DNA from 2 places in the Limosilactobacillus avium genome. Region 2 is predicted to be linked to the other one. Evidence: a T-box and tRNA genes for the amino acid it is inferred to sense, from the RefSeq annotation. Region 2 holds a T-box; the other holds one or more tRNA genes.
What was found. A T-box is a leader RNA that pairs with one kind of tRNA and senses whether it is charged. The one in region 2 lies ahead of leuS (leucine--tRNA ligase), so its partner is inferred to be a tRNA-Leu.

Region 1: it has a tRNA-Leu gene. The T-box ahead of leuS (leucine--tRNA ligase) is inferred to sense a tRNA for this amino acid. The anticodon was not compared.

What each region holds. Positions count from the first base shown of each region.
Region 1 is NZ_CANCWN010000008.1:22,744-26,158, forward strand. It holds gene QOS01_RS04150 (TrkH family potassium uptake protein) at 1-1,191, shown strand, start outside; gene QOS01_RS04155 (potassium channel family protein) at 1,205-1,867, shown strand; tRNA gene QOS01_RS04160 (tRNA-Leu) at 1,925-2,010, shown strand; gene QOS01_RS04165 (glycoside hydrolase family 2 TIM barrel-domain containing protein) at 2,142-3,415, shown strand, end outside.
Region 2 is NZ_CANCWN010000009.1:40,818-44,232, forward strand. It holds gene leuS (leucine--tRNA ligase) at 1-1,231, opposite strand, end outside; T-box leader at 1,306-1,516, opposite strand; gene metK (methionine adenosyltransferase) at 1,563-2,750, opposite strand; SMK box riboswitch at 2,748-2,863, opposite strand; gene QOS01_RS04605 (DNA-3-methyladenine glycosylase I) at 2,913-3,415, opposite strand, start outside.

The DNA.
Region 1 (3,415 bases), on a different contig from region 2:
CTGTTTACGGCGACCTCTGCTGCCTGTGTGACGGGGCTGGTCGTCCACAACACAGCAACTTACTGGTCGCTCTTTGGTCAGGCCGTTATTTTAGTCCTAATTCAAGTTGGCGGCCTGGGCGTGGTAACCGTTGTCGTTGGCGTCCGGGCGCTACGGCGGCAGCGGATTAGTCTGCGTGAGCGAACAATTATGCAGGAGTCGCTGTCTGCGTCTAAGATTGGTGGTGTCATTCGGTCGACCCGCTTTATCATTGTGACCACCATTGGAATTGAACTCATTGGGGCCCTCCTTTTGCTGCCGGTGTTCGTCCCCCGTTTTGGCTGGGAAGGCGGCAGTGGTGAAGCCATCTTTCATGCTGTCTCGGCTTTCTGTAATGCGGGCTTCGACCTCCTCAGTACCAAGCAACCTTACCAGTCACTGATGGCATACTCAACAAATGTTGCGATGAATCTTGTGATCGGCCTCCTGATTTTGATTGGGGGAATTGGCTTTATTACCTGGATTGATGTGCGAAAGCATGGCTGGCACATTCGTCGCTATCGTCTGCAGAGCAAGATTGTCCTGGTGGCAACGGTCATCCTTTTGTTAGTACCGATGGCCTACTTCTTTTGCTGCGAGTTTCAAAATTTCCCGATGAAGAAACGGCTTTTGGCGTCCTTTTTCCAGACGGTGAGTCCCCGGACCGCCGGCTTTAACACGGTTCCTTTAACGCAACTGTCTGATAACGGTCAGTTTATGACCATCCTGCTGATGTTTATCGGTGGAGGAACTGGTTCGACGGCGGGGGGAATTAAGATGACGACGGCGGGGGTCCTGTTCTGTGCCTGCCTAGCGGTGATCTTTCGTCGGCGGGAGGTAACGGCGTTTGGCCGGCGAATTGCTCCCCGGACCATTTTTCGGGCCGCGGCCATTTTTACCCTGTACCTAAGTCTGTTAATCGTGGCGGCAATGGTGATGAGCGGTGTGGAGCACCTTGCGCTGTTAACCAGCCTGTTCGAATGTGCTTCGGCGTTGGATACGGTCGGTCTGACCCTGGGGGTAACCCCCTTATTGCACTTGAGTTCACGCCTACTTTTGATACTATTGATGTTCATTGGGCGGGTCGGCAGCTTGACAGTTGTCTTCGCGGTGGGCAGCCACTCGACAAAGTTCCAGGCCCGCTACCCAGAGGAGCCCGTAAACGTTGGTTAGGAGGAAGTTAACGATGGCAAAGGATAACATTGACTCGGCACTGGTGATCGGCTTAGGGCGGTTCGGCTTTCACGTCGCTAAGAAGTTTAATGAGCTCGGCATCGACGTGATGGGGATCGATATCAAGGAGGACCGGGTGACCGCTGCCACCGATGTCCTTACCCGGGGACTGATTGGCAACACCACGAACGCTGATTTTTTAAAAAGCTGCGGGGTGGGAAATTTTGACCTGTGTGTCGTAACGATTGGTGGGGACTTTGAGGCCTCGCTGGAGACGACCTGGCAGCTTAAACAGCTGGGCGCCAAGAAGGTCATTGCCCGGGCTAGCTCGGCGATTCATGAGCAGTTCCTGTTGCGCAACGGCGCAGACGAAAGCATCTATCCGGAACGTCAGGATGCCCAGTGGCTAGCTTACCGGTACAGCTTACCCCATATTTTGGACTACACCCGTTTAGACCAGGAAAATGCCATCTTTGAGATTGAGGTCCCAACATCGTGGGTCGGCAAGTCACTGGTGGAGATTGATGCCCGGAAGAAGTACGACCTGAACATCATTGGCAGTAAGCACCCGGATGGTCGTGTGTCGACCCATGTTGATCCCGAGCAGCTTCTCGAAAAGGGGATGACCCTGGTTGTCAGTGGGGATGCCCAGACAATCCTCAAATTATTTCGCTAAAAATAAAAAAAGTACTTGCCAATGAATTGTCTGCTTGCTATAATACTATTTGTTGATGCGGCCATGGCGGAATTGGCAGACGCGTAAGATTAAGGATCTTATGGTCATTTATGACCGTGGAGGTTCAAGTCCTCTTGGCCGCACTACTAAAAACACCCAACTGGTTTTACCGGTTGGGTGTTTTTTTACGTTTAATTAACTAAAGTTTACTATCTTCCACTAAATGAAAGCGCTATACTAAAAGTGGACACTTTTATGAGGAGGTATTTCTTTAATGGATGCAGATATCAAATGGTTAGATGACCCCGAAACATTTCGGGTTAACCAACTACCCGCCCATAGTGACCACCACTACTATGGTAACTATGCTGAGTGGGGACAGGGGCAAAGTCGTTTTGCCCAGTCGTTAAATGGCCAGTGGCAATTTAAGTTTGTCCAAAATCCACACGAACGGCAAAAGAACTTTTACCAAGTGGACTTAGACTGCGCTGACTTTGACCAGATCGAAGTACCGAGCGAAATTGAATTAAGTGATTATGCCCAGAATAACTACATTAACACCTTGATTCCGTGGGAAGGTAAAATTTACCGGCGGCCGGCCTACGCGGTTGATGGTAAGAATAAGGAAGAGGGTTCCTTCAGCACGGGTGAAGACAACACTGTCGGTATGTACCGGAAGGAATTCGACCTTGACCCTGAATTGCGTGGGAAGGAAGTTCGGGTCCGTTTCGAAGGGGTCGAACGTTCAATGTACTTGTGGTTGAACGGCCACTTTGTTGGCTACGCGGAAGATAGCTTTACCCCGTCCGAGTTTAACCTGACACCGTACATCCAGGACGAGGGGAACGTCATGGCGGTTGAGGTCTTCAAGCACAGTACCGCTTCCTGGATTGAGGACCAGGATATGTTCCGCTTCTCCGGAATTTTCCGGTCCGTGGAACTGCTGGCCCAGCCAGTGACCCACCTGGAAGATATGACCATCCGGCCAACCGTTGATGACGGTTACCAAAATGGCCATTTAAACCTGGACCTGCAACTCACCGGTGAACAGGAGGGGACCGTCCACGTTCTGGTTAAGGATGAAAACGGTAACGTCGTCGTTGACCAGACAAAGCCGGTTGCCGAGCAGGTGGCAATTGATGAGGTTGCCCTGAAGAATGTTCACCTTTGGGATAACCACCACCCCTACCTTTACCAACTGTTCGTTGAGATCCATAACGAAGCCGGGCAACTAGTTGAACTGGTTCCCTACCGGTTCGGTTTCCGGCGGATTGAGATCAGTGCTAACCACGTTGTCTTACTGAACGGCCAGCGCCTGATCATCAACGGGGTCAACCGTCACGAATGGGATGACCAGCGTGGCCGCTCCGTCACGTTGGCTGACATGGAAAAGGATATCCAAACTTTTAAGGAAAACAACATCAACGCCGTCCGGACTTGCCACTACCCGGACCAGTTACCGTGGTACCAGCTGTGTGACGAGCACGGGATCTACATGATGGCCGAAAACAACCTGGAATCCCACGCTACCTGGCAGAAGATGGGGAA
Region 2 (3,415 bases):
CCTTCTTGTGACCGGCGTCGTGTTCTTCCAGCCAGTCAATCATCTTAGCCTTGGCATTCTTGATGTTCAGACCGTCCAAGAAGCCGGAGTTAATGTGCTTGCCGTCACCATCAAAGGCCCCCTCAGAAAGGTCGGCACCTTCGATAACAGGCTTGATTGGCAGGTCAAACTTCTTGGCAAAGTCGTAGTCCCGTTGGTCGCCGGAAGGAACGGCCATCACTGCCCCGGTACCGTATGATGCCAGGACATAGTCACTGATCCAGATTGGCAGCTTCTCACCATTGACCGGGTTAATGACGTAAGAACCGGTAAATACCCCGGTCTTGTCCTTGTTCAGGTCGGTCCGCTCCAGGTCAGAACGACGGGAGGTTTCTTCCTTGTACTTAGCAACTTCATCCTTGTGTTCCGGCGTCGTCAGCTGGTCAACTAGCTTCTTTTCTGGGGCCAAAACAACGTAGGAGGCACCAAAGAGGGTGTCTGCCCGGGTGGTGAAGACTTCAATCTTCGTGTCTTCGTCACCAGCAACCGGAAAGAAGACGGCGGCCCCTTCAGAACGGCCAATCCAGTTCCGCTGCATTTCCTTAACACTTTCCGGCCAGTCAACCAGGTCGAGGTCATCAATCAGGCGGTCAGCGTAGGCAGTGATCTTCAATACCCACTGCTTCATTGGCTTCCGGTATACTGGGTAGCCACCCCGCTTTGTCTTTCCGTCTTCAACTTCTTCGTTGGCAACCACGGTTCCGCCCATGAAGTCGGGTGCCCAGTTAACCATGATCTCGTTTTCGTATGCCAGGCCCTTTTTGTAGAGCTGTTCGAAGATCCACTGGGTCCACTTGTAGTATTCAGGATCCGTCGTGTTGACTTCCCGGTCCCAGTCGTAAGAGAAGCCCAAAGACTGGATTTGCTTACGGAAGTGGTTAATATTCTGGTTAGTGAAGCCTTTTGGATTGTGACCGGTCTTCAGGGCGTACTGTTCAGCTGGTAGACCAAAGGCGTCCCAGCCCATCGGGTGCAAAACATTGTAACCCTGCATCCGCTTCATCCGGGCCATTACATCGGTTGCCGTGTAACCTTCGGGGTGACCAACGTGGAGCCCTTGACCTGACGGGTATGGGAACATGTCCAGGGCGTAGTACTTCTTCTGGTCCTTATTAATCTCCGCTTTAAACGTCTTGTCCTTTTTCCAAAACTTTTGCCACTTATTTTCAATCGCTGTGTGATCGTAAGCCATAAATTCTGCTCCTTTTCAATTCTGTCCACTACTAAAATGATCGTAATAAAAAAGTCCCGCAGAAGCCCTTGCTTCGACGAGACGAAATCTAATCCGCGGTACCACCCGTTTTCTATGGTCACCCATAGCACTTAAGGCCTTAACGCGGCAGACGTCACTACCTACTCAATTCAGCAGCAATCTTCTAGACGAGTTCATTAACCGTGCCCTCCTACTTTCCACCACCAGCAGGTCTCTAAAAGTCACACTGTTAACTACTACTTCTATCACGATCAAAAATATTAATTGTATTCTAACGTCCTCCCTGCCTTTTTGCAAGGGGGCCACTAGATTAACCTAAAATCTTTTTCAGTTCATCAACCTTGTCCAGGTGTTCCCAAGGCAGGTCAACATCGGTCCGGCCAAAGTGACCGTAAGCCGCCGTTTGTTCGTAAATTGGCCGCTTGAGGTCTAGCATCTTAATGATCCCAGCTGGACGCAGGTCAAATACCTTCCGGACAGCAGCAATCAGTTCCGCTTCGGTCCGGGTACCCGTCCCAAAGGTGTCAATGGAGATGGAAACCGGTTCGGCAACCCCGATGGCATAAGCAACCTGAATTTCCAGCTTCTTGGCATAGCCAGCAGCAACCAGGTTCTTAGCAATGTAACGGGCGGCGTAACTAGCCGACCGGTCAACCTTGGTGGCATCCTTACCGGAGAAGGCCCCACCACCGTGGTGAGCAGCACCACCGTAAGTATCAACGATGATCTTCCGACCCGTCAAACCGGCATCCCCTTGGGGACCACCGATGACAAAGCGGCCGGTTGGGTTGATGAAGTACTTGGTCTTGTCGTCAAGCAGGTCAGCCGGGATGACGGCCTTGATGACTTGTTCCTTCACGTCCTTACGAATCTGGTCCAGGGTAACGTCGGGGTCGTGTTGGGTACTTAAGACCACCGTGTCCACCCGCAGGGGCTTGTCGTTATCGTCGTATTCAACCGTTACTTCGGCCTTGGCATCCGGACGTAAGTAGGAAATTGTCCCTTCCTTGCGGAGCTTGGCAATCCGTTGCATCAGCTTGTGGCTGAGCATCAGCGTCAGTGGCATGTATTCAGGCGTCTCGTCGGTTGCGTAACCAAACATCAGTCCCTGGTCACCGGCCCCAATCTTGTCGAGCGGGTCAGCATCCCCTTCACGGGTTTCCAGTGAATCGTCAACCCCTTGGGCAATGTCGGGTGACTGTTCGTCCAGCGAGGTGATTACGGCACAGTTATCGGCGTCAAAGCCGTACTTGCCATCGGTGTAACCAATCTTGCGGATTGTATTACGAACCACCTTTTGGATGTTAACGTAAGCCTTGGTGGAAACTTCACCGAAGACCAGGACTAACCCAGTCGTTACTGAAGTTTCAACGGCCGCCCGTGCATCTGGATCCTTTTCCAGCAGGGCGTCAAGAATGGCATCACTGATTTGATCGGCAATCTTATCTGGGTGCCCTTCGGAAACTGATTCGGATGTAAATAGGTGTTTTTCTGTCATTTTTATTAATTCCCCCATGTTCTAGTCGAAACTTAACATTAGTTTTGTAGTTGCGGTTACAAGGCATCTTCACAAGGGGTCCTTGTGAATCCTATCGGGAATTTGCTTCATAACAAGGACAATACTATCACAAAGCAACATTAATAATCAATTAAAATATTATTAAAGGCGCGCGTTGACAAGACCGACCGCCGTCATAAACGAGCACACAATTGTCGGGCCCATAAACTTAAAGCCGTCCTTCTTCATCTGGGTTGCCATCTTCTTAGATGCCGCGGTCCAAGGGGCCAGGGGCTCACCTGGCTTAAGAATCAGGCGCTGGGGTTGGTAGTCAACAGAGGACCAGATATAGTCATCAAAGTCTTGCCCTGCCTGCTGCATTTTATAGATAACCTGGGCATTATTAATGGTGGCCGTGATCTTGCGGCGGTTACGGATGATCCCCTTGTCGGCAAGCAGGCGGTCAACGTCATCCGATGAGAAGGCCGCCACCCTTTCAACTACAAAGTCACTGAATGCTTCCTCAAAGGCTGGCCGCCGCTTCCAAATCGTTGACCAGGTTAGGCCAGCCTGAAAAAGCTCTAGGCTCAGCATTTCAAACAAGAAACGCTCGTCATGGACCGGTAACCCCCAGTAGTGGTCGTAATAGTCCTGCATTGCGGGAC